DNA from 3 places in the Streptomyces sp. NPDC004327 genome. Region 3 is predicted to be linked to each of the others. Evidence: riboswitches for the same ligand, from Rfam matches in the RefSeq annotation. Region 3 holds a riboswitch; each other region holds the start of a gene.

Region 1 (9,729 bases), on a different contig from region 3:
TCGCCGTGGTGCACATCGGCAGTTTGCCCCTTTGATCCACCCCATTTCGGGAGGAACAAGGACACGCTTGTGAACGCGTTCACATTCACAAGCATTATGGCTCATACGAAATCCGTACCTTTGCTCGGGGGTCCCGTACCGAAGGTCACCTCTTCCCAAGGCCTTCAACATATTGTTGAATCCGGGCCATGAACCTTCGGATACGCATCTCCTGGCCGGCCGGTCACACCACGGCCACCCTCGACGAAACCCCCACGAGCAAGGTGCTCGTGGGGGCTCTGCCGATCTCCGCCACCGCCCGGACCTGGGGCGAGGAGGTCTACTTCGACACTCCGGTCTCGGTCCCGCTGGAGTCCGACGCGCGCCAGGTCGTCGCGCCGGGCACGGTGGCGTTCTGGACGGAGGGCGACGCGCTCGCCCTCCCCTACGGCCCCACCCCGATCTCCACGGGCGACGAGCCGAGGCTCGCCAGCCCGTGCAACCTCCTGGGCACGCTGGACGGGGACCCCAGGATCCTGGCCACCGTCCGGTCCGGCGACCCGATCCGGGTGGAACTCGCCGACTGACCGAACCGGCCGACCGGCCCTGACCGACCGAACCGCCGGCCGACCAGCCCTGCCTGAACCGGCCGATCAGCCCTGGCGGAAACCCTCCGCCGTCTTCAGGAACAGGTCGTTCGCCTCGGACTCACCGATCGTGATGCGCACGCCCTCCCCCGCGAACGGCCGCACCACCACGCCGTGCCGCTCGCACTCCGCCGCGAAGTCCATGGTCCGCTCGCCGAGCCGCAGCCAGACGAAGTTCGCCTGGGTGTCCGGCACGGTCCAGCCCTGGGCCACGAGCCCCGCATGGACCCGCTCGCGCTCGGCCACCAGCGAGCCGACCCGCCCGAGCAGCTCGTCCTCCGCCCGCAGCGAGGCCACCGCCGCGTCCTGCGCGAGCTGGCTCACGCCGAACGGCACCGCCGTCTTGCGCAGCGCCTCCGCCACCGGCTCGTGGGCGACGGCGAAGCCCACCCGCAGACCCGCGAGCCCGTACGCCTTCGAGAAGGTGCGCAGCACCGCCACGTTCGGCCGGTCACGGTAGAGCTCGATGCCGTCCGGGATGTCGGTGTCGCGGACGAACTCCCGGTACGCCTCGTCGATGACGACCAGGACGTCGGAGGGCACCCGGTCCAGGAAGCGCTCCAGCTCGGCCCGGCGCACCGCGGTGCCCGTCGGGTTGTTCGGGTTGCAGACGAAGATCAGCCGGGTCCGGTCGGTGATCGCCGCCGCCATCGCGTCGAGGTCGTGCACCTCGCCCTCGGTCAGCGGCACCTGCACCGAGGTGGCCCCGCTGATCTGCGTGATGATCGGGTACGCCTCGAAGGAACGCCAGGCGTAGATCACCTCGTCGCCCGGGCCCGCGGTCGAGTGGATCAGCGACTGGGCGACACCGACCGAGCCGGTGCCGGTGGCGATGTGCGAGACCGGGACGCCGAAGCGGTCGGCGAGCTCGTTCATCAGCCCGGTGCACGCCATGTCCGGGTAGCGGTTGAAGCTGGCGGCCGCGGCCAGCGTGCTCTCCATGACGCCCGGCAGCGGCGGATACGGGTTCTCGTTGGAGGAGAGCTTGAAGGCGACCGGCCCGCCCGCGGCGGCCGGCTTGCCCGGCTTGTAGGTGGGGATGCCGTCCAGCTCGGCGCGCAGCTTCGGGCCCGCCGTGCCCGTGGTGCCGACCCCGCTCGTCCCGCTGGTCTCGCTCACTGTGGGTCCTCCTCGACCGTCCGTACCACCAATACTCCTCACCTTATGAGGATTCGGCGCTCCTGCGAATGGGCTGTGGACAACGGAGCGGCAACGAGGGGAGCGCGCGCCGGGGTGGCGCGCGCCGGTGGCGGGCGCGGTGGCGCGCATCCCTCGTAGAGGTGAGTTGAGACCTCTTCGAGACCTCGCACCCTCGCCAGGTGCATGGCGGCCAGAGGTACCAGCTCCCATGATCACCCCCAGAACACCCTCTGTTTCCCAGGCTGTTGGGCATTTTTGATCATGCAGAAACGTGCCTGCTGCTGCCTGCATATGCGACCGGCCCGACCCACTCCCTTCGCCCTACTATCGGCTCGCCATGACAGCAGCAGGGAAGCACCAGGTGAGCCGGGCACAGACCCGGGGAAGCCGGCAGGGCCGGGCGGGCATTCGGGACGTGGCCGCCGCCGCCGGGGTCTCGATCACGACTGTCTCCGACGCGCTCAACGGCAAGGGGCGGCTCCCGGACGCCACCCGCCGTCACGTCCGCGAGGTCGCAGACAGGCTGGGCTACCGCCCCTCCGCGGCCGCCCGCACCCTCCGTACCGGCAAGTCGGGGCTCATCGGCCTGACCGTGACCACGTACGGGGATGAACCTTTCACCTTCACCGAGTTCGCGTACTTCGCGGAGATGGCCAGAGCCGCCACCTCGGCCGCGCTCGCCCGCGGCTACGCCCTGGTCATCCTGCCCGCCACCTCCCGTCACGACGTCTGGTCGAACGTCGCCCTCGACGGCACCGTCGTCATCGACCCCTCCGACCACGACCCCGTCGTCACCGAACTCGTCCGCCAGGGCCTGCCCGTCGTCTCCGACGGGCGCCCCGCCGGCACGCTGCCGGTGACCGCCTGGGTCGACAACGACCACGAGGCCGCCGTCCTCGACCTGCTCGACCACCTCGCCGCGGCCGGCGCCCGCCGGATCGGGCTGCTCACCGGGACGACGACCGACACGTACACCCGGCTGTCCACCACCGCGTACCTCAACTGGTGCGAGCGGGTCGGCCAGGATCCCGTCTACGAGGCCTATCCGGCGCACGATCCGTGCGCGGGCGCCGTCGCGGCCGACCGGCTGCTCGCCCGCCCGGACCGCCCCGACGCCGTCTACGGACTCTTCGACCCCAACGGCACCGACCTGCTCGCCGCGGCCCGCCGCTACGGGCTGCGGGTCCCGGACGACCTGCTGCTCGTGTGCTGCAGCGAGTCCACGATGTACGCCAACACCGAGCCGCCCATCACGACGCTCTCGCTCAAGCCGCGCCGCATCGGCACGGCCGTCGTGCAGCTGCTCATCGACGCGATCGAGGGCATCGAGACGGACGGACCGGTCGAGCAGGTGATACCGACCGAGCTGATCGTCCGCACCTCCTCGCAGCGCCGCTCGCCGAGGACAACCGTGAGCCCGCCACGGTCTCCCTCGAAGGACTGAACCGGGAACGAGGGACGGCGACCGCCCGCGAAAGCCCGGAAACAGCAGGAAGAGCCCGAGAAGAGTCCGGGAAAGTCGGGGAGAGGTCCGCGAGGGAGATCGGGAGGGGGCGGGGAGGGGAGCCCTGACGGGGGGCGGGAAAAGGAGCCGGACGGGGCGGCAGGGGCGCCGGACGGGGGCGGGAGGAGGGGCCGGGGAAGGCTGGGGGGAGGGTCGCGGAAGACCGTGGCTCTTCCGGCCGGGTCGGCGCAAACCTTTCGGTGCCCCCGGCCCGACCCTGGTCCGGACCTTCCCAATTCGGGCGAAACAACCGGTGAACCCGGAGTGGACCCGGATTCACCACCCCTGGTGCGTCACACAGGCGGACCCTCATTCCTATGATGGGCGGACGACACCGCGGACCATCACGACCAGACCGGTCCGCGATGTGCAGGGCATCGCGACGGTGGTGGAGGGGTCGATGACACAGGGGGCCGGGCAGGAACCCGTGGTGCGCACAGCGACGTTGCGTGACTTCCGTGTACCTCCGTACGCCCGGGTGCCCGTCCAGGGCCATGCCCCCGAGCCGGTTCCCACGGCCGCCGACGCCACGCTCCACCTGGGCCGGGCGCCCGAGCCGTACGAGCCCCGCGAGGCGCCCGAGCCCCGTGAGCCGTACGAGGCGCCCGAGCCGTACGACTTCTTCGCCGCCGGGTCCGTCGGACCGATCGGCACCGCCGGAGCGACCGGCACCGCAGGACCGGCCGGAGCCGTCGAACCGAGCGGGGCCGTCGGCTCCGGACACCCCGGCAACGCCTTCCCCGACGACGAGCCGCCCGAGGGGTACACGCCGACCGAGCGCGACCTCCCGGTCATCAACCGCGGCGACACCGTCCAGGTCCACGTCACCCCGGTGCCCCAGCCGGCCGCCGCGCGCCCCGACGGCCGCGGCCCGCTGTACGTCGTGGGCGACGTCCACGGCTATCTCGACGAGCTGCTCGAAGCGCTGCGCGCCCAGGGCATCATCGACGAGAACGGCGGCTGGGCCGCCGGCAACACCCGGCTGTGGTTCCTCGGCGACTTCACCGACCGCGGCCCCGACGGCATCGGCGTCATCGACCTCGTGATGCGGCTGTCCGCCGAGGCGGCGGCCGCCGGCGGCTACTGCAAGGCCCTGATGGGCAACCACGAGCTGCTCCTCATCGGCGCCAAGCGCTTCGGCGACACGCCGGTCAGCTCCGGCGCCGGCACCGCCACCTTCCAGGCCGCCTGGCTGCTCAACGGCGGCCAGAAGCACGACATGGACCGCCTCCAGGACGTCCACCTCCAGTGGATGTCCCGGCTCGACTCCATGGCGGAGGAGGACGGCCACCTGCTGCTGCACTCGGACACCACCGCGTACCTCGAGTACGGCGACACGATCGAGGACGTCAACGAGACGGTCAAGGAGACCCTCAACCGCAACGACGCCGACGAGGTCTGGGACCTGTTCCGGAAGTTCACCAAGCGCTTCGCCTTCCGCGACGAGGAGGCCGGCCCGCCGGCCGTCCGCGAGATGCTCGGCACCTACGGCGGCAACCGGATCGTGCACGGCCACAGCCCCATCCCGTACCTTCTCGGCCAGGTCGGCACGGAGGACGGCGAGGAGGGAGAGCGCCCGCAGGTCGAGGGTCCGCACCTCTACGCGGACGGGCTCGCCATCGCGATGGACGGCGGAGTGACCATGGCCGGAAAGCTGCTGGTCGTCCAACTCCCGCTGTCCGCCTGACGCATAACCGTACGCATCCGGGGAAGGCGATTTCCCGAAACACCCTGTCACCACGTGCCGTGACCGCAATACCATCGGCTCATCCGTAGCAGGCTCTCCTCCGTTTCTGCCCGAACCCGCCGTCGAAGACGGCTGGTTCCGGCCCCCACGGAGCATCGGGGGATGCACATGAACGTGGCTCCGCACCTGCTGACCGAGGACCGTGCCGAGTTCGAGCGCGTCCTCGACGAGGCACTGCGCACCGCGCACGACCATCCGGATCTGGCCGGATCCGGGTCCCGGCTGACCACCACTCAGCTGCGCTCGATGGCGCTGAACGCCACGACGCTGATCACGACCGCCGCCGCGGTCGAGTACGACCACTTCGTGAAGGTGCGGGAGCAGGTCCGCGAGCGGGCCCGCGCGGCGAGCGGCACGGACGGCGCGGACGACACCGGTGGTGCGGGCGGCGCCGGCCTCGTCGCCGTCGTCACCGTCCTCGGCCCGCTCCTCGCGGGCACCGCGGCCGTGATCTTCCTGTTCGTCGGCGCGGTCCTGAAGATGCTCGACCCGGCGCCCGCCTTCGCCGACACCCTGCTCACCGCGGGCCTCCTCTTCGGCGCCGTCGCCGCGGCCGGGCTGCTCTTCGCGGCGGCCGGACTGCTGGTCACGGCCCTGCGCAACAGCGCCACCGAGCTCCCCGCCCAGACCCCCGACGACGAGCTGACGCGCGCCCGGGAAGCCTGGTGCCGGGCCCTGACCGAGCGGGGCATCCACCCCTTCCTGCGCGACGCCCTCGCCGCGGCACCGGACGTGCCGCAGCAGTCGGCCCCGCAGTCGCCCCGGTCGCCGGCCGGCCGCATACCCAAGGTCGGCTACAGCGGCCCGGACTTCACCAGCCCGAACGAGGGCTCCCCGGCCCCGCGCCCGACCTACACGAGCCCCGGTTTCACCAGCCCGGACTTCACGAGCCCTGACGCGTGACGCGCCTGACGGCGGGTCACTCACCCCCCGATGAGCGACCCGCCGTCAGTGCCTGTCCGTGCGCGTGCCTCAGTCGGCCAGCGGCAGGTACACCCGGTTCCCGGACGCCGCGAACTCCGCCGACTTCTCGGCCATGCCGGCCTCGATCTCGTCGGCCTTCAGATCCCCGCCGTGCTCGCGGCGGATGTCCTGCGAGATCTTCATCGAGCAGAACTTCGGCCCGCACATCGAGCAGAAGTGCGCCGTCTTCGCGGGCTCCGCCGGCAGCGTCTCGTCGTGGAACTCCCGGGCCGTGTCCGGGTCGAGGGCCAGGTTGAACTGGTCCTCCCAGCGGAACTCGAACCGCGCGTCCGACAGCGCGTCGTCCCACTCCTGCGCGCCCGGGTGCCCCTTCGCCAGGTCCGCCGCGTGCGCCGCGATCTTGTACGTGATGACACCGGTCTTCACGTCGTCGCGGTTGGGCAGGCCCAGGTGCTCCTTGGGCGTGACGTAGCAGAGCATCGCGGTGCCCCACCAGGCGATCATCGCGGCGCCGATGCCCGAGGTGATGTGGTCGTACGCCGGGGCGACGTCCGTGGTCAGCGGGCCGAGCGTGTAGAACGGCGCCTCCTCGCAGATCTCCTGCTGGAGGTCGATGTTCTCCTTGATCTTGTGCATCGGGACGTGGCCCGGGCCCTCGATCATCGTCTGCACGTTGTGGCGCTTGGCGATCGTGTTCAGCTCGCCGAGCGTGCGCAGCTCGGCGAACTGCGCCTCGTCGTTGGCGTCCGCGATCGAGCCGGGCCGCAGGCCGTCACCGAGCGAGTACGTGACGTCGTACGCCGCCAGGATCTCGCAGAGCTCCTCGAAGTGGGTGTAGAGGAAGTTCTCCTTGTGGTGCGCGAGACACCAGGCGGCCATGATCGAGCCGCCGCGCGAGACGATGCCGGTCTTGCGGCGCGCGGTGAGCGGCACGTACGGCAGCAGCACGCCGGCGTGCACCGTCATGTAGTCGACGCCCTGCTCGGCCTGCTCGATGACCGTGTCCTTGTAGATCTCCCAGGTCAGCTCCTCGGCCTTGCCGTCGACCTTCTCCAGGGCCTGGTAGAGCGGCACGGTGCCGATCGGCACGGGGGAGTTGCGCAGCACCCACTCACGGGTGGTGTGGATGTTGCGGCCGGTGGACAGGTCCATGACCGTGTCGGCGCCCCACCGGGTCGCCCAGGTCATCTTCTCCACCTCCTCCTCGATCGAGGAGGTCACGGCGGAGTTGCCGATGTTCGCGTTGACCTTCACCAGGAACCGCTTGCCGATGATCATCGGCTCGATCTCCGGGTGGTTGACGTTGGCCGGCAGCACCGCGCGCCCGGCCGCGATCTCCTCGCGAACGACCTCGGGGGAGACGTTCTCGCGGATCGCGACGTACTCCATCTCCGGCGTGATCTCGCCACGGCGGGCGTACGCGAGCTGGGTCACCGCCTGCCCGGCGCGGCCCCGGCGGGGCAGCCGCGGCCGGCCCGGGAAGACCGCGTCGAGGTTCTTGAGCCCACCGCCGCGGGGCGAGGTGTGCTTGACGCCGTCGTCCTCGGGGCGGACCGGACGGCCCGCGTACTCCTCGGTGTCGCCGCGCGCAATGATCCAGTTCTCGCGCAGCGGCGGCAGTCCGCGCCGCACGTCGGTCTCGACGGCGGGATCGGTGTACGGACCGGACGTGTCGTACAGCGTCACGTCCTTGCCGTTGGTGAGGTGCACCTGGCGGACCGGCACCCGGAGGTCGGGGCGGGAGCCCTCGACGTACCCCTTGTGCCAGCCCGGCGTGCGCTCGCCCTGGCCGCTGCCCTGCGGGGCGTTCTGGTCGGAGGCAGGCGTGCGTGCATCCTGAATGGTCATGAGACCGAATCTCCCTACGCCGGCATTACCCGGTAACAGGTTCGGCGGTCGGCGCAGCGATCTTCAGCGCCCTCTCAGCCCGGTGCTCCGAGCTCCCGCGTGTGCAAAGGTGCCACCACGCTAGCGTCAACCCTGGCGTGCTGAACAGTGGGCCCCCAGCGTTCTTGCGAGGATCGAGCAGTGACTTCGACGCAGCAGACCCCCGAAACGCATGGCCACGAGGGCCATGGCGGCCACGGCCACTCCCCCGGTCCGGCCACCGGCCACTCCGGCCAGTCCCCCGGGCACGGCCATGACCACTCCGACCGCTCCGACCACTCCGCGCCCTCGGGGCACTCCCACGGACACAGCCACAGCCACGGGCCGGCCGCGCCCGTCTCCCGGCATCTGCGGAAGGTCATCGCCGCGATCCTCATCCCCTTCGGCGCCGCCGTGCTCGTCGGGCTCGTGGTGCTGTGGCCGGGCGGCTCGCCGGCGCACCAGCGCACGGGCGTCGGTTTCGACCGGCAGACCGAGCAGGGCCGGGTGGTCGCCGTCGTGCACGTCGACTGCAAGAACGGGAACGCCGAGTCCGCGACGGGCCAGTGCGAGAAGGCCACCGTCGAGGTCGGCACGGGGCGCGACAAGGGCCGCAGGTTCACCGAGATCGTGCAGCCGGACGCGCCCCGGCAGCTCCACGAGGGCCAGGGCGTGGTGGTCGCGTACGCGCCGGACGCGCCGCGCGAGCTGCAGTACTCGGTCACCGACGTGGACCGGAAGTTCCCCGTCGCACTGCTCGCCGGCATCTTCGCGCTCGCCGTCGTCATCGTCGGCCGGATGCGCGGGGTGATGGCACTGGTGGCGCTCGCCGCGAGCTTCCTGGTGCTGACCTTCTTCATCCTGCCGGCGATACTCCAGGGCTCGAATCCGCTGGTGGTGGCCGTCGTCGGGGCGAGCGCGATCATGCTGATCGCCCTCTACATGTGCCACGGGCTCTCGGCGCGCACCTCGGTCGCGGTGCTCGGCACGCTGGTCTCGCTGCTGCTGACCGGGCTGCTCGGCTCGCTCTTCGTCGGCTGGGCCTCGCTCAGCGGCAACACCGACGACAGCACCGGTCTCATCCACGGCCTCTACCCGCACATCGACATGTCGGGCCTGCTGCTCGCCGGCGTCATCATCGGCTCGCTCGGCGTGCTCGACGACGTGACGGTCACCCAGACCTCGGCCGTCTGGGAACTCCACCAGGCCGACCCGGGCATGGGACCGCGGGCGCTCTACCGGGCCGGCATCCGGATCGGCCGGGACCACATCGCCTCGGTGGTGAACACCCTGGTGCTCGCCTACGCCGGCGCGGCACTGCCGCTGCTGCTGCTCTTCTCCATCGCGCAGAGCAGCATGGGGACGGTGGCCAACAGCGAGCTGGTGGCGGAGGAGATCGTCCGCACGCTGGTCGGCTCGATCGGTCTGGTCGCCTCGGTGCCGGTCACCACCGGCCTCGCGGCCCTCGTGGTCGCGGCCGACCGGCCGGCGACCGGCCTCCCTGGGCCGGCGGGACAGCCGGTTCCGGCGGGACGGGCGGCGCGCGGAGCAGCGGCGCGAGGGGGACGGGGCGGCCGGCGGCGACGGGCGAAGTGACCTTGCTGCGCGGGGCGCCTAGCGGGCGGAACGGACGCGGGGACGTACGCGCGAGCGGACGCGGGGACGTACGCGGGGACGTACGCGAGGGAACGGACCGCATGAGCGGGCGCGGGGACGTACGCGCAGGAACGGGTGCGTAGGAATGGGCGCGCAGGAACGGACGCGCAAGAACAGGCGCGCAGGTGGACGCGGTGCGAACCCGGCAGGGGGGCCGGGCGCACGGCCGGGGCTCGGAGACCCGGCCGTGACTCAGCCCGCGTTCTCCTCCGCGAGGATCCGGCCGAGTGCCTCCTCCAGGTAGTCCTCGAAGTCACCGAGGGTCC
Region 2 (9,729 bases), on a different contig from region 3:
AGGAGCACGCGGAGGCCGGCGCCTGCACGCCCCGCCAGATCGCCTCCGCCTGCAAAGCGGGCACGGACTGTGGCTCGTGCGTACGTCGGATTCAGGCCATCCTCGGGCGCGGCAACTGCCCGCGACGGGAGCTGGTGGACCAGGGCCGCCCGGCCCTGACGGCCGAGGCCGCCGAGGTCGCCGGCGTGGTCGAGGCCGTCGGCGTGGTCGAGGTGACCGGGATCGTCGAGGCCGTCCCGCTGCCGGAAGCCGCCTAGCCCCGCCGGGATCAGCTCGGCTGCTCGATGAGCGTCGAGCAGTACAGCGCCTCGCCCAGCTGCTCGATCAGCTCCAGCTGCGTGTCGAGGTAGTCGATGTGGTGCTCCTCGTCCGCCAGGATCTCCTCGAAGAGGTTGGCCGAGGTGACGTCGCCCTTGGCCCGCATGACCTCGATCCCGCGCCGGAGCCGGTCGATCGCCTCCACCTCGACCTGCCGGTCGGCCTCGAACATCTCCTTGACCGTCTGGCCCACCCGGACGTGGAAGAGGCGCTGGTAGTTGGGCAGGCCGTCCAGCATGAGGATGCGCTCGGTCAGCTTGTCCGCGTGCTTCATCTCGTCGATGGACTCTTCGCGGGTGTACTTCGCGAGCTTCGTCCAGCCCTTGTTGTCCTGGATGCGGTAGTGCAGCCAGTACTGGTTGATCGCGGTCAGCTCGCCGGTCAGCTGCTCGTTGAGGAACTCGAGGACCTCGGGGTCGCCCTGCATCGCTTCGGAATCCTTCCACGCCATGTCGGTGCCGCCACTGGGCAGGATGGCCGCATCCTTGCAGCGGCCGGAGGTCGCGTCCAGTAAGTACAGGCTTACCGGCAGTTGTCCCAATCGTCAGAATATCCCCGGGATGTCGGTGCATGGCTGGTCATGACCACCCCTCGCGGTCTGTCACCATGGATGACATGGGTCAGCCGGAGGGCGGAGATCGCCGGGAGGAAGCAGCAGCGGTGGCGGCGACGGATCTGCCGCCGGGACAGCGGCTCCAGCGCGGCTGGCCGGTCACCCACTACGGTCCCGTTCCCCGCTTCAAGCCGGATCGCTGGGAGTTCCGGGTCTTCGGCGCGACCGCGGACGGCGACAAGCGCTGCTGGAACCACGAGGAGTTCTCGGCGCTGCCCTTCGCCACCGTCGTGGCGGATCTGCACTGCGTGACGAAGTTCAGCATGCTGGGGGCCGAATGGGGCGGTGTCCCCGCCCGCACGATCCTGGAACTGGCCCCGCCCGCGGCCGGCGCCACGCATGTCATGGTCTGGGCGGAGTACGGCTACAGCGCCAACATGCGCCTCTCCGACTTCGCCGACGAGCGCACGATCTTCGCCACCCACAAGGACGGCGAGCTGCTCACAGCGGAGCACGGCTTCCCGCTGCGGCTCGTGGTCCCGCACCTCTATGCCTGGAAGGGCCCGAAGTGGGTGCGGGGCGTGGAGTACATGGCCGCCGACCGGCGTGGCTTCTGGGAAGAGCGCGGCTATCACAACATCGGTGACCCGTGGACGGAGCAGCGCTACTCGTACCAGGAGGAGCCGGGCGACGGCCCTGAGCTCTGAGGGTCGAGAACCCTCAGTGGTACTGGTGGACGACGGCGTGGCCCTTGCCGCGGCCGATCATCCACTTGTTGACCGGCGTGGTCAGGACGAAGGCGACGAAGAGCGAGATCGCCAGGGTGATCCAGAACAGCGCGTCGGTGAGGTGCGCGTCCATGGCACCCGGCCACAGCGCGATCACGCCGTTGTCGATGATCTCCATGACGGCGATGGACAGGGTGTCGGCGGCGAGCGCGACCTTGAACGCGGTCCTGAAGTCGACGCCGGCCTTGAGGATGCCGCGCAGGGTGAGGGTGTAGCCGAAGAAGAACGCCAGGATGATGGCGAGCACCATCGTCGGCATGTTGCCCCAGCCGAACGCGGTGCCGACGATCATGCCGAGCACCTCGCCGATGGCGCAGCCGGTGAGGCAGTGCAGCGTGGCCTGGGCGGCCATGGACCAGCTGACCGGGCCCGCGCCGTGACCGTGATGGGCGTGGTGACCCTCGTGGCCCGCGTGACCCTCGTGACCCTCGTGCCCCTGGTGGTGGCCCGCGTGACCCTCGTGGCCTTCGTGACCCGCGTGGCCTTCGTGCCCCTGGTGCTGTGCGTGGTGCTCGTGACCCTCGTGGGCGGTGGCGGCGTGCTGCTCGTGATGGGCGTGTGCGTCGTGCTCCATGGATGCCCCCGTGCGTGGATAAGCGTTCCTGCGTGCTCCGGAACGCTATACCCCTACGGGGTATTCCTCAACGAGTTTCTTTAGTAGTTCCACGTCCGCCTTGTGGCCCGGCGTCCCGCCGGGCGTCTCGATGATCAACGGTACGCCGTCCGTGGCCGGATGCCCCAGCAGATTCCGGAAGGCGTCCTCACCGATGTGACCTGCGCCGATGTTGGCGTGCCGGTCCTTGTGCGCGCCCACGGCCTCCTGCGAGTCGTTGGCGTGGATCAGCTTCAGCCGGCCCTCGCCGACCACCGACACCAGCTGGTCGAGCGTCTGGTGGGCGCCGTGCGGACCGGTCAGGTCGTGGCCCGCGGCGAAGATGTGACAGGTGTCGAGGCATATGCCGAGCTTCGGATGGCGGTCGAGCGCGTCGAAGTACGGACCGAAGTCCTCCGCCCGCGAACAGAGCGAGGAGCCCTGCCCGGCCGTCGACTCCAGGAGCAGGAACGGGTCGTCGTCGTGCGTCAGCTCGTCGAGCAGCGGCAGCACCCGCTCCCGTACCTGCGCCAGCGCCTGCGCGCGCGGCCGGCCCCCGGTCGCCGAGCCCGTGTGCACGACCACTCCCTTGGCGCCGATCTGCCGGCCGCGGCGCAGCGAGTGGCGCATCGACTCCACCGACTTCTCCACGGTGGCCTCGGTGTGCGAGCCGAAGTTGATCAGGTACGGGGCGTGCACCCAGGCCGACAGGCCCTCGGCCTCGCATTCGGCCCGGAACCTCTCGTCCTGGGCCGGGTTGCCGGGCGGGGTGGCCCAGCCGCGCGGGTTGGCGACGAAGACCTGCACGGTCTCGGCGCCCAGCTCGCGCGCGTAGCCGAGACCGGTGGTGGCGAGGCCGCCGGCCACGGGGACATGGCCGCCGACGGGGTTGCGCATGGGTGCTTACAGTCCCTTGATCGTGAGGGTGACGGCAGAGCCCTCGGCAGCGGTCGAACCGCCTTCGACGGACTGGCCCGAGACGGTGTCGCCGAGGAACGGGAAGGTCTTCTCGACCTTCACCTCGAAGCCGGCGTCCTCCAGCTCCTGCTTGGCCTCCGCCGTCTTCATGCCGACGACGTCCGGGACCTCGACCTGCTTCGGGCCCTTGGAGACGGTGAGGGTGACCGTGTCGCCCTTGGCGGCCCGGCTGCCCTGGGCGAGGGACTGCGCGGCGACCGTGCCGTCGTCCTCGGGCGAGTTGACCCGCTCGGCGGCGACCGTCACCTTCAGGCCGGCGTCCTGGAGGGTGGCCGTGGCGTCCTCGACCGACTCGCCCGTGACGTCCGGGACCTCGATGGGCACGCCCTTGCTGACGACGAGGGCGACGGCCGAGTCCGGGGCGCGCTCGGTGCCGGGCTCCGGGTCGGAGCCGGCGACCGCGCCCTGGGCGACGGATTCGCTGAAGTCGTAGGTGATCACGCCGGGCGCCAGGCCCTCGTCGGCGAGCCGCCGCTTCGCCTCGGCGAGCGGTATGCCCTTGAGGTTCGGGACCTTCACGACCTTCGGGCCGCGGGACAGGGTGAGCGTCACCCGGCCGTTGCCGCGGATCCGTTCGCCGGGCGCGGGGTCGACGGCCATCACCGTGCCGCGCTCGTACACGTCGCTGAAGTCGCGCTTCGTCGTGCCGACGTCCAGACCGGCGGCGGTGAGCCGCTTGGTGGCCTGGGCCTCGGACTGGCCGAGGACGGCGGGGACGCGGGTGAACTGGCCGGCGTTGATGTACCAGACGCCGGTGCCGATGCCGAGGGCGAGCAGGACGGCGGCGACGATCAGGAAGGGGCCGCGCGGCCGGCGGCGAGCCGGCGCGGTCGCGGTCGCGGGCGCCGGGACCGGCGTCGGGAGCACGCTGGTGTGCTCGACCGGCAGCGGCCGGATCCGCGGGATGACGCTGGTCCGGTCCTCGGGGCCGGAGCCCTCCGGGGCCGGGGCCTGGGCCCGCTCGCGCGGCGGTGCGGCGTCCAGCTGCTCCTCGCCGAGCCCGGCGCGGGCCTCGCGGACCCGCGCGAGCAGCGCGACCGCGTCGTACGGCCGCAGCTCGGGGTCGCGGGCCGTGGCGGCCGCCACCAGCGCGTCCAGCTCACCGGCGAGGCCGGGGACGTCGGCGGAGGGGGCGGGCACGTCGGTGTTCAGGTGCTGGTAGAGGACCTGGGCCGGGGTGTCCCCGGAGTGCGGCTTGGCGCCGGTGAGCATCTCGTACAGGACGACCCCGCACGCGTACACGTCCGCGCGGGTGTCGGCGGTCCCGTGCTCGATCTGCTCGGGCGCGAGGTAGGACACGGTGCCGAGGACCGAGCCGGTGGTGTCGGTGGCCGTGCCCACGGCCCGGACCAGCCCGAAGTCGGCCACCTTCACCCGGCCGTCGTCCCCTATGAGGACGTTCTCCGGCTTCATGTCCCGGTGCACGAACCCGGCCCGGTGCGCGGCGCCCAGCGCGGCGAGCACCGGCTCCAGGATGTCCAGTGCCGCGCGCGGCCGCAGCGCGCCCCGCTCGCGCAGCACGTCCCGCAGCGTGCACCCGGCGACGTACTCCATCGCCAGATAGACGTACGCCCCGTCCGCGCCCTGGTCGAACACCCCGACCACGTTGGGGTGCGCGAGCCGCGCGACGGACTTCGCCTCCCGCATGAACCGCTCCACGAAGGCGGCGTCCGTCGCCAGCTCCGGATGCATCACCTTGAGCGCGAGCACCCGGTCGAGCCGGGTGTCCACGGCCCGGTAGACCGTGGCCATCCCGCCGACGGCGATGCGCGCCTCGACGCGGTAGCGGCCGTCGAGCAGCCGCCCGGCGAGGGGGTCCTGAAGGGTCGTGTCCACGGCGTCGAGTCTACGAGGGCGCCACGACACCCCCGCCCGCGCGGCCGGGACTGCAGCGCAGCTGTGACGAGGCCCTCGCCGTGACGAGGGCCTCGCGCGGGCGTCAGAACGCCGGGCGTTCCGGGTCCAGGCGGGCGCGGCCGTCCGCCGGCGACGACGCCTCGGCGAAGTGGCGGCGGGGGATGCGGCCGGCGCGGTGGGCCAGGCGGCCCGCCTCGACGGCGTGGCGCATGGCGTCGGCCATGAGGACGGGGTCCTGGGCGCGGGTGACGGCCGAGGCGAGCATGACGGCGGCGCAGCCCAGCTCCATGGCGAGCGCCGCGTCGGACGCCGTGCCGGCGCCCGCGTCGAGGATCACCGGCACGCCCGCCCGCTCCACGATCAGCTCGAAGTTGTGCGGGTTGCGGATGCCGAGGCCGGAGCCGATGGGCGAGCCGAGCGGCATGATCGCCGCGCAGCCGACGTCCTCCAGCTTGCGCGCGAGGACCGGGTCGTCGTTGGTGTAGGGGAGCACGGTGAAGCCGTCGTCGACGAGCGTCTCGGCCGCGGCGAGCAGTTCCTCGCCGTCCGGCAGCAGCGTGCGCTCGTCGGCGATGACCTCCAGCTTGATCCACTCCGTGCCGAGCGCCTCGCGCGCGAGGCGCGCGGTGAGCACGGCCTCGCCGGCGGTGAAGCAGCCTGCGGTGTTCGGCAGGACGCGGATGCCGAGCCGGTCGAGGACGGAGAGCACGGAGCCCCGCACCGTCGGGTCGAGGCGGCGCATGGCGACGGTGGTCAGCTCCGTGCCGCTGGTGACCAGCGCGCGTTCGAGGACGTCGAGGCTGGGCGCCCCGCCCGTACCCATGATGAGGCGGGAGGAGAACTCCGTGCCGCCGAGCAGGAACACGTCGTCGGACATCGCGCTCAGCCTCCCTGGACCGCGGTGAGGACCTCGACCCGGTCGCCGTCGCCGAGCAGGGTGGTGGCCCACCGGCCGCGCGGGACCACGGTCTCGTTGACGGCCGCGGCCACTCCGGAGGAGGCGCGGGTGAGGGTCGCGACGAGGGCGTCTAGACGGACGGGCCCGTCCAGGACCCGGCTCTCTCCGTTCACGGACACGGTGAGGGAATCGGACACGTTCATGCGTGCTCCAGGTGTGCGGGGGAGAAGCGGCGGGCGGTGAAGGGCCGGGCCTCCTCCGGCAGGGCGCCGGTGGTGAGGGCCTCCGCCATGACGTCGCCGGTGACCGGGGTGAGCAGCACCCCGTTGCGGTAGTGACCGGTCGCCAGGTGCAGCCCGGGCAGGGCACTGGGGCCGAGCAGCGGCGCGTTGTCGGGGGAGCCGGGGCGCAGCCCGGCGCGGGTCTCGGTGAGCGGGAGTTCGGTGATGCCGGGGACGAGTTCGTGCGCGTCGCGCAGCAGCTCGTAGACCCCGCCGGCGGTGACCGTGGTGTCCCAGCCCAGCTCCTCGCTGGTGGCGCCGACGACCAGCTCGCCGTTCTCGCGCGGCACGAGGTAGACGTGGCTGCCGCGGACGACCGCGCGGACGGTCCGGGACAGGAAGGGCGCGTACGCGGGCGGCACCCGCAGCCGCAGCACCTGTCCCTTCACGGGCCGTACGGGCGGCAGGACCTCGGCCGGTACGCCGTCGAGCCGCCCGCTCAGGCTGCCCGCGGCCAGCACCACCTGGTCGGCGGTCACCTCGGCGCCTCCCGCCAGGACGGCGCCGCGGGCCCGGTCCCGTACCACCGTGAGCCGTTCGGCGACGGCCCGGTGGAAGACCACGCCGGCCCGCTCGCACGCGGCCACCAGCGCGTCGGCGAGCCGCCGCGGGTCGACCTGGTGGTCGCCGTCGACCCGGAGCCCGCCGCGGACGCCGGGCGCCAGCATCGGTTCCAGGCGCCGGCACTCGCGGCCGCTGAGCCACTCCGAGGTGAGCCCGCAGCGGGTCTGCAGGGCGTGGAGTTCGCGCAGATGGGCGCGGTCGTCGGCGTCGAGGGCCACGGCGAGGGTGCCGCAGGCGCGGTAGCCGGTGTCCAGGCCGCCGGACGCCTCGGTGAGCTCGGCGACGAAGTCGGGGTAGCGGCGGGCGGAGGCGAGGTTGAGGCCGAGGAGGGTCTCCTCGCCGTAGTGGAGTTCGGTGACGGCGGCGAGCATGCCGGCCGCCACCCGGGCGGCCCCGCCGCCCGGTTCGGGGTCGGCCACCGCGGTGCGCAGGCCGCGCTGCGCGGCCCGCCAGGCGGTGACCAGGCCGATGATCCCGCCCCCGATGACGAGGACGTCGAGCGCGCCGGATGTTCCGGACGTGTCGGACCTGTCGGATGTACGCGACATGGGCGTCCAGCCCCTCCCTTCGCCGGCATGACCCGGATCAGGTTCGTACGGTCGGAGGCCGGCCAGCCTCCCTCTCAGCCCGGTGCGTCCGGGCTCCCGCGAGTGCTCTACGCCGGTCAGACTAACCGCCGTCGCCGGGTGGGTGCAGGGGGCCTCTCGCCCCGGCGGCCTCCCCGCTGGTTCCTGACGGAGCGTCAGATGCGTAAGGTGGTCGGGTGAGCGAGCAGAAGCAGGTTCCCCACCACGTAGTCATCGCCGGCGCCGGAATGGCCGGTGTGCAGACCGCCGTCGCCCTGCGCGAACAGGGCTTCACCGGCCCCGTCACCCTCATCGGCGCCGAGCCGCACCAGCCCTACGACCGGCCGCCGCTGTCCAAGGCGGTCCTCCTCGGCAAGGCCGAGGACTCCGCCTTCGACGTCGACTTCGAGTCACTCGGCGTCGAACTCCGCCTCGGTGTCGAGGTCACCGGAGTGCGCCCCGGCGACCACGAGGTCGACACCGAGGCCGGCCCCGTCCCGTACGACACCCTCGTCGTCGCCACCGGCGCCCGCCCGCTCACCCTGCCCGGCAGCGAGGGCGTCCCCGGCGTCCATCTGCTGCGCACCCTCGACGACGCCGCCCGGCTCGGCGAGGTCCTCGCGCGCCGCCACGACGTCGTGGTGGTCGGCGCCGGCTGGATCGGCGCCGAGTTCGCCACCGCCGCCCGCGAGGCCGGCTGCGCCGTCACCGTCGTCGAGGCCGCCGACCGGCCGCTGGCCGGCGCGCTGCCCGCCGAGGTCACCGCCCCGATGGCCGGCTGGTACGCCGACAGCGGCACCGAACTCCGGCTCGCCGCCCGCGTGGAGCGCGTCGAGGAGGGCCGGGTGGTCCTCACCGGGGCCGACGGAAGCACCACCCGCATCGCCGCCGACGCCGTCGTCGTCGGCATCGGCGCCCGCCCCGACACCGACTGGCTGGCCGGCTCCGGCGCCGCCCTCGACCCGAGCGGCGCGCTCCGCGCCGACGACCGGCTGCGCACCTCGCTGCCCGACGTGTACGCGGTCGGCGACTGCGCCTCCTTCCCGTCCGCCCGCTACGGCGAGCGGCTCCTCGTGCACCACTGGGACAACGCCCTCCAGGGCCCGCGCACGGTCGCCGCCGACATCGTCGCCGCCGTCTCCGGGGCGCCCGCCGGGACCGTCCCCGCCTACGACCCGGTGCCGTACTTCTGGTCCGAGCAGTTCGGCCGCTTCGTCCAGTACGCCGGACACCACGCCGCCGCCGACACCCTGCTGTGGCGCGGCGACCCGGCCGAGCCGGCGTGGACCGTGCTGTGGCTGCGCGACGAGGTCCCGGTGGCGCTGCTCGCGGTCGGCCGGCCGCGCGACCTGGCCCAGGGACGGCGGCTGATCGAGCAGCGCGCCGCCGTCGACCCGGAGCGGGCCGCGGACCCGTCCGTCCCTCTGAAGGCCGCAGTCCGGTAGGGCCCGACTACCGGCTGCCAGTCCGGGATGGCAGGCTTGTCCCGTGACCGAGATTGACGCAAAGACCGATGCTCTCGTCCCCGCCTGGCTCTTCCTTCCCGACATCGCGGAGATGTTGGACATCGAGGTGACGCGCGTGCGGCAGCTGGTCAAGGAAGGCCAGCTCATCGCCGTGCGCCGAGAGGTGCGCCCCGGCGAGAAGATCCTCCAGGTGCCGGCCGCCTTCATCCAGGACGGCAAGGTCGTCAAGGGCCTCGCCGGCACCCTGACGCTCCTGCGGGACGACGGCTTCAGCGACGAAGAGATGCTGGAGTGGCTCTTCACCCCGGACCCGAGCCTGCCGGGCACGCCCGCGCAGGCCCTCGGCGAGAATCGCGGCACGGAGGTGAAGCGCCGCGCCCAGGCGCTCGCCGTCTGACACGCACCACCGACGACCCACCAGGGGCCCACACGGCCGGGACACCGGCCGCGCGGGCCCCGACCACCCGACGGGGGGAACCACCATGTCCACGTCCCGCGCACAGCTCGCCGACGCCCGGCTCTACCTGTGCACCGACGCCAGGAAGCGCCAGGGCGACCTGCCCGCCTTCCTCGACGCCGTGCTCTCCTCCGGCGTGGACATCGTGCAGCTCCGCGACAAGGGCATGGAGGCGGGCGAGGAGCTGGAGCACCTGGCCGTCCTCGCCGACGCCTGCCGCCGCCACGGCAAGCTCCTCGCGGTCAACGACCGGGCCGACGTCGCCCACGCCATCGGCTCCGACGTGCTCCACCTCGGCCAGGGCGACCTGCCCGTGCCCGCCGCCCGCGCCGTCCTCGGCGACGAGGTGCTGATCGGCCGTTCCTGCCACGCCGAGTCCGAGGTGGCCGCGGCCGCCGCCGAGCCGGGCGT
Region 3 (9,729 bases):
CCTGGAGAAGGGCCGCGTCGTGATCTTCGGCGCCGGCATGGGCATGCCCTACTTCTCCACCGACACGACCGCCGCCCAGCGTGCTCTGGAGATCGACGCCGAGGCCCTGCTGATGGGCAAGAACGGTGTCGACGGGGTCTACGACTCGGACCCGAAGACCAACCCGGACGCGGTGAAGTTCGACGCGCTGGAGTACGGCGAGGTGCTCTCCCGCGACCTCAAGGTCGCCGACGCCACCGCCATCACCCTGTGCCGTGACAACAAGCTGCCGATCCTCGTCTTCGAACTGCTCGCCGAGGGCAATATCGCGCGCGCGGTGAAGGGTGAGAAGATCGGCACGCTCGTGAGCGACGAGGGCACCCGGGCCTGACCAGGTCCGGGAACCGACCCACGCGGGTGAGGGACCCCGCGAGGGGGATGGACAGAGCCCTGCCGGTCGTACACCGTGCAGGACACAACGCGACGACACGCAGGAGCAAGTGGTGATCGAAGAGACCCTCCTCGAGGCCGAGGAGAAGATGGAGAAGGCCGTCGTGGTCGCCAAGGAGGACTTCGCGGCGATCCGCACCGGCCGTGCGCACCCGGCGATGTTCAACAAGATCGTGGCCGACTACTACGGCGCTCTCACCCCCATCAACCAGCTGGCGTCGTTCTCGGTGCCGGAGCCGCGCATGGCCGTGGTGACCCCGTTCGACAAGAGCGCGCTGCGCAACATCGAGCAGGCCATCCGCGACTCGGACCTGGGCGTCAACCCCAGCAACGACGGCAGCATCATCCGGGTGAACTTCCCGGAGCTGACCGAGGAGCGCCGCCGCGACTACATCAAGGTCGCCAAGACCAAGGCCGAGGACTCCAAGATCTCGATCCGCTCCGTGCGCCGCAAGGCCAAGGAGAGCATCGACAAGGCCGTCAAGGACGGCGAGGTCGGCGAGGACGAGGGCCGTCGCGCGGAGAAGGAGCTCGACGACCTCACCGCGAAGTTCGTCGCGCAGGTCGACGAGCTGCTGAAGCACAAGGAAGCCGAGCTCCTCGAGGTCTGATGAACGACTCATCCTGGAGGGCCCCGGCCACAGCCGGATTCGGCGGGCCCGACCAGGGGCCCGCCCCGGCGGGTCCCGCCGACGAATGGCACCCGGCGCCGCAGACTCGGCCCATGCCCATCGTGTCCGACGGTCCCGCCGACGACAACCAGGACGATCACGGCCGGGGGGCCGCTCAGCCGAGCGGTCCCCCGTTCCACGACCACGGCTACGGGGACCCCGTTCCCCCCGGACCAGAGTTCCACGACCAGACGCCGCACGAGCACCCGCAGGAGCCCATGTCCAGCCCCTCCCAGCCCGCGCCCTCGCCCCGGCAGCAGCCGCGGCAGAAGAAGAGCGCCGGCCGTGACCTGGGCGCGGCCATAGGGGTCGGCCTGGGCCTCGGCGCGGTGATCATCGCGTCGCTGTTCATCTGGAAGCCGGCGTTCGTCGGCGTCATCGCGGTGGCCGTCGTGGTCGGCCTGTGGGAGCTGACGTCCCGCCTCCAGGAGCGCAAGGCCATCAAGGCGCCGCTGGTGCCGCTCGCGGTCGGCGGCGCGGCGATGGTCGTGGCCGGCTACGTGCGGGGCGCGGAGGGCGCGTGGGTGGCGATGGCGCTCACGGCGCTCGCCGTTCTCGTGTGGCGGATGACGGAGCCGCCCGAGGGCTATCTGAAGGACGTCACGGCGGGCGTGTTCGCCGCGTTCTACGTGCCGTTCCTGGCGACGTTCGTGGCGATGCTGCTGACCGCCGACGACGGGCCGCAGCGGGTGCTGACCTTCCTGCTCCTGACGGTGGTCAGCGACACCGGCGCGTACGCGGTCGGCTGGCGCTTCGGCAAGCACAAGCTGGCGCCGCGCATCAGCCCCGGCAAGACCCGTGAGGGGCTGGTCGGCGCGGTGACGTTCGCGATGGCGGCGGGTGCGCTGTGCATGGAGTTCCTGATTGACGACGGCGCCTGGTGGCAGGGCCTGATCCTGGGCCTCGCGGTGGCGGCCAGCGCGACCCTGGGCGACCTGGGCGAGTCGATGATCAAGCGTGATCTCGGCATCAAGGACATGGGCACGCTGCTGCCCGGTCACGGCGGCATCATGGACCGGCTGGACTCGCTGCTGCCGACGGCGCCGGTGGTCTGGCTGCTGCTGGTGCTGTTCGTGGGCAGCGGCTGACCGGCGCGTCCACCGGGTTCGCGCAAGGGCCCCCGGCCCGCACCTTCGAGTGCGGGCCGGGGGCCCTTCCGCATAGTCCGCGCCCGGGGGCCCTTGCGCGTCGCCTCCGGCCCGGACGGCCCGCCGGTCAGCCGCGGTCCGGGTTGATCCCCGCCGCGACCGCCTGTACGCGGGCGATCTGGAGCTTCGCCGCGTACTTCACGTTCTCGGGCGAGGTGTCGCTCGCCATGACGTAGGCCACGACGGAGCCGACGCGCATGACGACGTCGATGCTGTTGTCGTGCTGGAACGCCTGGGTCTCCTCGGCGCCGGTGTCCATCGTCAGCGGCTTCACCGGGTGCTCGTCCGCGTCGCCGGGCTTCCGCTTCTGCTCCGCGAGGGCCTTCGTCTCCGCGGTGGCGCCGGCCTCGTCCGCGAAGGAGAGGAGGCTGAACTCGATCCGCGCCCCGTCCGGGTTGCGCGACTCCATGTCCTTGTGCCCGGCCACCTGGATCCCGGGGGCGCACGGCGCCTTCGTCAGCTCGGGGCAGCCCTTGAGGGCGTCGGCGCCCTGGATCACGACGCTTTCGCCGCTGGACATGGACTGCAGGCTGCCGTCGGCCGGGAGCGCGGCGTACATGCCCGTCGCGTCCACCGACGCCGGCGGGAAGTTCGGCGTGATGCTCTGGTGGTCGGTGGGAGCCGCAGACCCGCCGCCCTGCTGGGCGGGCGCGCCCGAGGCCGCGCTCTTGGCGCTCGGGCTTCCCGTGCCCGGGCCGCCCGCCGGCGGGTTCGCCGCCGTGCTCCCGTCCTTGCACGCCGTCAGCGCGAGCGCCAGTACCGCCGCGACGGCGGCCCCCCGTACAACAGCCTTCACCTGGGACTCCTCAGCGGTGCCGGTCCGGCCGCCCCGGCCGGACCAAGATCAGTTCATTGGCATGAACACCCAACCCCATGAGGCGGTGATCGGCCAATTCGCGGGGTGCGCCGGTCCCGGAATCCGTCTGCGACACTGGTAGGACCATGCCGAAGCCCGGAGAACTCACTTTCGTCGCCCCGCGCGGAGCCAAGCAGCCCCCGCGGCACCTCGCCGACCTCTCGCCCGCCGAGCGCAAGGAGGCGGTCGCCGCGATCGGCGAGAAGCCGTTCCGCGCCAAGCAGCTGTCCACGCACTACTTCGCGCGGTACGCGCACGACCCGGCCGAGTGGACCGACATCCCGGCCGCCTCGCGCGAGAAGCTCGCGGGCGAGCTGCTGCCCGATCTGATGTCGGTGGTGCGGCACGTGTCGTGCGACGACGACACGACCCGCAAGACGCTGTGGAAGCTGCACGACGGCACGCTCGTGGAGTCGGTGCTCATGCGCTACCCGGACCGGGTGACCATGTGCATCTCCTCGCAGGCCGGCTGCGGCATGAACTGCCCGTTCTGTGCCACCGGCCAGGCGGGTCTCGACCGCAACCTGTCCACGGCGGAGATCGTCCACCAGATCGTCGACGGCATGCGCGCGCTGCGCGACGGCGAGGTCCCCGGCGGCCCCGCCCGGCTGTCGAACATCGTGTTCATGGGCATGGGCGAGCCGCTCGCCAACTACAAGCGGGTCGTCGGCGCCATCCGCCGGCTCACCGACCCGGAGCCGGACGGCCTCGGCCTGTCGCAGCGCGGCATCACCGTCTCCACGGTCGGTCTGGTCCCGGCGATGCTGCGGTTCGCCGACGAGGGCTTCAAGTGCCGGCTCGCGGTGTCGCTGCACGCCCCGGACGACGAGCTGCGCGACACCCTCGTGCCGGTGAACACCCGCTGGAAGGTCCGTGAGGTCCTCGACGCGGCGTGGGAGTACGCGGAGAAGTCCGGCCGCCGGATCTCCATCGAGTACGCCCTGATCCGGGACATCAACGACCAGGCGTGGCGCGGTGACCTGCTGGGCCGGCTGCTCAAGGGCAAGCGGGTGCACGTCAACCTGATCCCGCTGAACCCGACCCCGGGCTCCAAGTGGACCGCGTCCCGGCCGGAGGACGAGAAGGCGTTCGTCGAGGCGATCGCCGCCCACGGCGTGCCGGTCACCGTCCGCGACACCCGCGGTCAGGAGATCGACGGCGCCTGTGGACAGCTCGCCGCCGCCGAACGCTGACCTTGTAGTCTGAGCTCGAACACATCTTCACATTCCGACAGGGGAGCGCCACAGCGCTGAGAGTGCGGTCACCGTAGGACCGCAGACCCTCTGAACCTCGCCCGGGTCATTCCGGGTAGGAAGTTCGGTCGTAACTCGAGCTGTTGCGCCCTGCCCGCGCCCGGTGTCCCGGGAGCGGGCAGGGCCGCGTCTCCTTCTGGTCACACCCAGGAGGACATTCACGTGAACATCAGGAAGGCGGCCGCCGCCGCGCTCGTCGGCGCGCTCGGCGTCACCACCCTCGCCGCCTGCGGCACCAGCGACGGCCGTGGGGCGGCCGGCAAGACCGGCGAGCCCGCCCCGAAGACCGTGACGCTCGTCAGCCACGACTCCTTCGCCGCCTCCAAGGAGGTGCTCGCGGCCTTCACCAAGGAGACCGGTTTCACGGTCAAGGTGCTCAAGAGCGGCGACGCGGGCGAGGCCGTCAACAAGGAGATCCTGACCAAGGGCGCCCCGCAGGGCGACGTCTTCTTCGGCGTCGACAACACGCTGCTGTCCCGCGCCCTCGACAACGGCATCTTCGTGCCGTACGAGGCCAAGGGCCTGGGCCGGATCCCCGACGCCTTCCAGCTGGACAAGGCGCGGCACCGGGTCACCCCGGTCGACTCCGGCGACATCTGCGTCAACTACGACAAGGCGTACTTCGCGCAGAAGAAGCTCGCGCCGCCGCAGACCTTCGACGACCTGGCCAAGCCGGCGTACAAGGACCTGCTCGTCGTGGAGAACCCCGAGCGGTCCTCCCCGGGGCTCGGCTTCCTCCTCGGCACGGCCGCGAAGTACGGCGACGCCGGGTGGCCGGACTACTGGAAGAAGCTCAAGGCCAACGGCGTGAAGACCGTCGACAGCTGGGAGCTCGCCTACAACCAGGAGTTCTCCGGCTCCTCCGGCGGCAAGAAGGCCAAGGGCGACCGGCCGCTGGTGGTGTCGTACGCCTCCTCCCCGCCGGCCGAGGTGCTGTACTCCGAGCCGCAGCCGAAGGTCGCGCCGACCGGCGTGTCCACCGGCACCTGCTTCCGGCAGACCGAGTTCGCGGGCCTGCTCGACGGGGCGAGGAACCCCGAGGGCGGCAAGGCGCTCATCGACTTCCTGATCTCGAAGAAGTTCCAGGAGGACATGCCGCTGCAGATGTTCGTCAACCCCGTCGCGAACGACGCGTCGCTGCCGGAGCTGTTCACCAAGCACGGCGTGGTGATCGACAAGCCGGAGACGCTGGCGCCGAAGAAGATCGCCGACAACCGTGACCAGTGGATCCAGCAGTGGACCTCGCTCGTCCTGAAGTAGCCGCCCGCGGCAGGGGTACGGCCCGCAGCCGCGTCGCGGGGAACGCGACGCGGCTCGGGCTGATGGTCCTGCCCGTCGTCTTCTTCGCGGTGTTCTTCGCCTGGCCCGTCGTCTCGATCGTCGAGCGCGGGCTGCGGCCCGACGGGCACTGGGCGCTGGGCCGGTTCACGGAGACGCTGAGCCGGCCCGACATCCTCGACGTGCTGTGGTTCACGCTGTGGCAGGCGCTGGCCTCCACCGCGCTCACCCTGCTCGTCGCGCTGCCCGGCGCCTATGTCTTCGCCCGGCTCGACTTCCCCGGCAAGAAGCTGCTCCGCGCGGTCGTCACCGTGCCGTTCGTGCTGCCGACCGTCATGGTCGGCACCGCGTTCCTCGCCCTGGTGGGCCGCCGCGGGCTGCTCGACGACTGGTGGGGCGTCCGGCTCGACACCAGCGTGTGGGCGATCCTGCTCGCCCACGTCTTCTTCAACTACGCGGTCGTCGTCCGCACCGTCGGCGGCCTGTGGGCCCAGCTCGACCCGCGCCAGGAGGAGGCCGCCCGGGTGCTCGGCGCCTCCCGGCTGCGGGCCTGGCGGACGGTGACGCTGCCCGCGCTCGCCCCGTCGGTGGCCGCCGCCGCGCTCATGGTGTTCCTGTTCACCGCGAGCTCCTTCGGCATCGTGCAGATCCTCGGCGGCCCCACGTACTCCACGCTGGAGACCGAGATCTACCGGCAGACCGCCGACCGGCTCCAGCTGTCCACGGCCGCCGTGCTCACCCTGGTGCAGTTCGTCATGGTCGGCGCGATCCTCGCCGTGCACGCCCGCGCGGTACGGCGCCGGGAGACCGCGCTGAGACTGGTGCCGGCCGAGCGGACCGCGCGCCGGCCGCGCGGCGCCGGCCAGTGGGCGCTGCTCGGCGGGGTACTGCTGTTGATCGCGCTGCTGATCCTCGCGCCGCTCGGCGTCCTCGTCGAACGCTCCTTCGCCACGCCCGGCGGCTACGGCCTCGACTACTACCGGGCACTGCAGTCCGTCGACGAGAACGGCACCTTCCTCGTGCCGATGACCGACACCATCGTCAACTCGCTCCAGTACGCGCTCGCCGCCACCGCCATCGCCGTCGTCATCGGCGGTCTCGCCGCCGCCGCGCTCACCCGGCGTGCCGGACGGCTGGTGCGCGGCTTCGACGCGCTGCTCATGCTGCCGCTCGGGGTGTCCGCCGTCACCGTCGGCTTCGGCTTCCTCATCACCCTCGACGAGCCGCCGCTCGACCTGCGGGCCAGCTGGATCCTCGTACCGCTCGCGCAGGCCCTGGTCGGCGTGCCCTTCGTCGTACGGATCATGCTGCCCGTGCTGCGGGCCGTGGACGAACGGCTGCGGGAGGCGGCGGCCGTGCTCGGGGCCTCGCCGTGGCGGGCGTGGCGGGAGGTCGACCTGCCGCTCGTGCGGCGGGCGCTGCTCATCGCCGCAGGCTTCGCCTTCGCGGTGTCGCTCGGCGAGTTCGGCGCGACCGTGTTCATCGCCCGTCCCGACAACCCGACGCTGCCGGTCGCCGTCGCCCGGCTGCTGAGCCGGCCCGGTGAGCTCAACTACGGCCAGGCCATGGCCCTTTCGACGATTCTCATGGTGGTGTGCGCGGTGTCCCTGCTGCTCCTCGAACGGCTCCGCTCCGACCGGACCTCGGGGGAGTTCTGATGCTGACGCTGACCGGCGCGACCGTACGCTTCGGGGACCGTGCCGTCCTGGACGCGGTGGACCTGGAGGTCGCCGAGCACGAGATCGTGTGCGTGCTGGGGCCGAGCGGCAGCGGCAAGTCGACACTGCTGCGCGCCGTCGCCGGACTCCAGCCGCTGGACGGCGGGCGGGTGCTGCTCGGCGGCGCCGACCAGGCCGGGGTGCCGGTGCACCGGCGCGGTGTCGGCCTCATGTTCCAGGACCACCAGCTCTTCCCGCAGCGCGACGTCGCCGGCAACGTCGCCTTCGGGCTGCGCATGCGCGGCGCGTCCAGGGCCGAACAGGCCACCCGTGTCGACGAGTTGCTGGACCTGGTCGGTCTGCCCGGTGCCGGGCGCCGGGCCGTCTCCGCGCTCTCCGGCGGCGAGCAGCAGCGCGTCGCCCTCGCCCGCGCCCTCGCCCCGCGGCCCCGGCTCCTCATGCTCGACGAGCCGCTCGGCCAGCTCGACCGGGGCCTGCGCGAACGTCTCGTCGTCGAACTGCGCGGCCTCTTCGGCGCGTTGGGCACCACCGTGCTCGCCGTCACCCACGACCAGGGCGAGGCGTTCGCCCTCGCCGACCGGGTCGTCGTCATGCGCGACGGCCGCATCGCCCAGTCCGGTACGCCCCTTGAGGTGTGGCGGCGCCCCGCCTCCGAGTTCGTCGCCCGCTTCCTCGGCTTCGACAACGTCGTCCCGGCCACCGTCACCGGCGCCGCCGCCACCACCGTCTGGGGCAAGATCCCGGTCCCCGACGGCTCCCCCCAGGGCGACCGCCCCCTCCTCGTCCGCCCGGCGGGCGTCCGCCTCGCCACCCCGGGCGAGGGCCTCGCCTGCCGTGTCGAGACCCGCACCTTCCGCGGCCACCACGTCGCCGTCACCCTCCGCCCGGCCGAAGGCCCGCTCCTGGAGGCGGAGTTCGCCCTTCGGGACGCGCCGGAGGCGGGCGCCGAGGTGGACGTGGTGTTCGACGCGGACGAGGTGGTCGTGCTCGACGCGGGCTAGGGCCTGTCCGGCGGATCAGGGCAGGGCAGGCCTAGAACACCGAGCCGTACGGCGAGGTCCACACCCGGTCGTACAGTGTGCGCAGCCACGGCGACCGGACCTCGGGCAGCCGGGCCAGCGTGTACAGGAACGCGTCGCGGTCGGGCCGCAGGAGCGACCACGGGTGGTCCGGCAGCGGATAGTCGTCGCGCAGCACGCCGGCCGGCAGTGTGCCGGACGCCGGTATCGGCCGGGTCTCCCCGGGCAGCGCCAGATAAGACCAGACGCCGTCGGGCAGCGGCACGGCGGCCGCGCCGACGGGCGGCGGTGCGCCGTACGGGACGAGCACGATGTCGAGGTCGTCGCCCGGCAGTCCCGGACCGGCGAGGCCGACCTGCTTCGCCGGGCCCTCGGCCGGCAGCAGCGCCCTCACAGCCGGGCCGAGCAGCTCGGTGACGAGCCCGGCGGGCAGGACCACCGGCCCGCCGTCGGAGGCCGCGAGCAGATGGGCCAGGGCCGCACCGGTGGCCGCCGCCCAGCGTGGGCTCCAGCGGCCGGGGGGTTCCACGGGAGGCAGCGGCGTCAGCTCCCCTACGGGAGCGGGCACACCGGTGGACACGCGGCGCACCGCGTCCGGCTCGAACCACACCGCCGACCAGATCCCGCAGTCGTCCTCGCGGCACGCCACCGGCAACCCGCATGCCTCGCACACCAGGTTGGGCCCTTCACCGGCCACGACGCCCAGGCAGGAGTCGCCACAGCGCTCGGGGACGAGTACGGTGCCGCGGACGTCGCCCGGTGCGACGACGGCCCGGTCCCGAGGCCCGAAGGACACCCCGTAGACCGGCGCGTACACCCCCTGGGCGGCCGCCTCCGACTCCGCGAGGTCCTCCCACATGCGGGAGGGACGGCCCGAGGGCAGCGGCTCGACCGCGTAGGTCCCCGGTGCCATCAGCGGAGGCAGGAACTCGTGTCCGCAGGAGACATGGGCTTCCGGAGGAAGCGGGACCCGCACCACCGGTGCCGTCAGCACCGCCTCGCACCCCGCGCACACGAACACGTCCATCAGGTCCGTCACTCTCGTCATCGCCCCGGATTCTCACCCGGACGGGCTCAGCAGCGCGCGCAGTTTTTCCGCGTCGCCCGCTGGTAGAGCCTCGTCGACTGCCCGAGGGCCAGGCCGAAGAGGCAGAAGCCGCCGTAGGCCACCGCGACGATCCAGGGGGCGTGGTCGGGGATGGAGCCGGTGGTGAGGGCGCCGGTCCAGGTCAGCAGGCCGATGACGGCCAGGAAGAGGCCGAACGGGGCGAGGGCGCCGGCGCCCGTCCAGCCGAGGGCGAGGAGGAGGGGGCGGGGCAGACGGCGGCCCCAGGGGCGGGTGAGGGCGAGGGCCAGGGCCATGCCGACGAGGGCGAGGACCGCGGTGACGTCGACG

Evidence for each region. A riboswitch is a leader RNA that binds a small molecule or an ion and turns the genes downstream of it on or off. The one in region 3 is predicted to bind thiamine pyrophosphate.
Region 1: it holds a riboswitch for thiamine pyrophosphate, as region 3 does, so the genes downstream of both, thiC (phosphomethylpyrimidine synthase ThiC) here and ACFYU9_RS32230 (thiamine ABC transporter substrate binding subunit) in region 3, are expected to answer to the same signal.
Region 2: it holds a riboswitch for thiamine pyrophosphate, as region 3 does, so the genes downstream of both, thiO (glycine oxidase ThiO) here and ACFYU9_RS32230 (thiamine ABC transporter substrate binding subunit) in region 3, are expected to answer to the same signal.

The regions. Positions count from the first base shown of each region.
Region 1 covers NZ_JBIAME010000006.1:481,115-490,843, reverse strand. Annotated here, with positions in the region: gene ACFYU9_RS22990 (cyclophilin-like fold protein) at 189-566, shown strand; gene hisC (histidinol-phosphate transaminase) at 633-1,745, opposite strand; gene ACFYU9_RS22980 (LacI family DNA-binding transcriptional regulator) at 2,104-3,210, shown strand; gene ACFYU9_RS22975 (metallophosphoesterase) at 3,671-4,957, shown strand; gene ACFYU9_RS22970 (hypothetical protein) at 5,120-5,920, shown strand; gene thiC (phosphomethylpyrimidine synthase ThiC) at 5,990-7,789, opposite strand; TPP riboswitch at 7,784-7,898, opposite strand; gene ACFYU9_RS22960 (YibE/F family protein) at 7,970-9,403, shown strand; gene ACFYU9_RS22955 (SsgA family sporulation/cell division regulator) at 9,656-9,729, opposite strand, start outside.
Region 2 covers NZ_JBIAME010000010.1:296-10,024, forward strand. Annotated here, with positions in the region: gene ACFYU9_RS30080 (bacterioferritin-associated ferredoxin) at 1-257, shown strand, start outside; gene bfr (bacterioferritin) at 269-745, opposite strand; gene ACFYU9_RS30090 (sulfite oxidase-like oxidoreductase) at 934-1,578, shown strand; gene ACFYU9_RS30095 (DUF4396 domain-containing protein) at 1,592-2,233, opposite strand; gene ACFYU9_RS30100 (deoxyribonuclease IV) at 2,279-3,148, opposite strand; gene pknB (Stk1 family PASTA domain-containing Ser/Thr kinase) at 3,155-5,065, opposite strand; gene ACFYU9_RS30110 (thiazole synthase) at 5,169-5,963, opposite strand; gene thiS (sulfur carrier protein ThiS) at 5,969-6,187, opposite strand; gene thiO (glycine oxidase ThiO) at 6,184-7,377, opposite strand; TPP riboswitch at 7,375-7,487, opposite strand; gene ACFYU9_RS30125 (NAD(P)/FAD-dependent oxidoreductase) at 7,644-8,840, shown strand; gene ACFYU9_RS30130 (Rv2175c family DNA-binding protein) at 8,884-9,258, shown strand; gene thiE (thiamine phosphate synthase) at 9,344-9,729, shown strand, end outside.
Region 3 covers NZ_JBIAME010000011.1:109,266-118,994, reverse strand. Annotated here, with positions in the region: gene pyrH (UMP kinase) at 1-370, shown strand, start outside; gene frr (ribosome recycling factor) at 483-1,040, shown strand; gene ACFYU9_RS32245 (phosphatidate cytidylyltransferase) at 1,040-2,188, shown strand; gene ACFYU9_RS32240 (hypothetical protein) at 2,316-3,044, opposite strand; gene rlmN (23S rRNA (adenine(2503)-C(2))-methyltransferase RlmN) at 3,191-4,297, shown strand; TPP riboswitch at 4,327-4,437, shown strand; gene ACFYU9_RS32230 (thiamine ABC transporter substrate binding subunit) at 4,520-5,617, shown strand; gene ACFYU9_RS32225 (ABC transporter permease) at 5,680-7,293, shown strand; gene ACFYU9_RS32220 (ABC transporter ATP-binding protein) at 7,293-8,315, shown strand; gene ACFYU9_RS32215 (hypothetical protein) at 8,347-9,381, opposite strand; gene ACFYU9_RS32210 (hypothetical protein) at 9,408-9,729, opposite strand, start outside.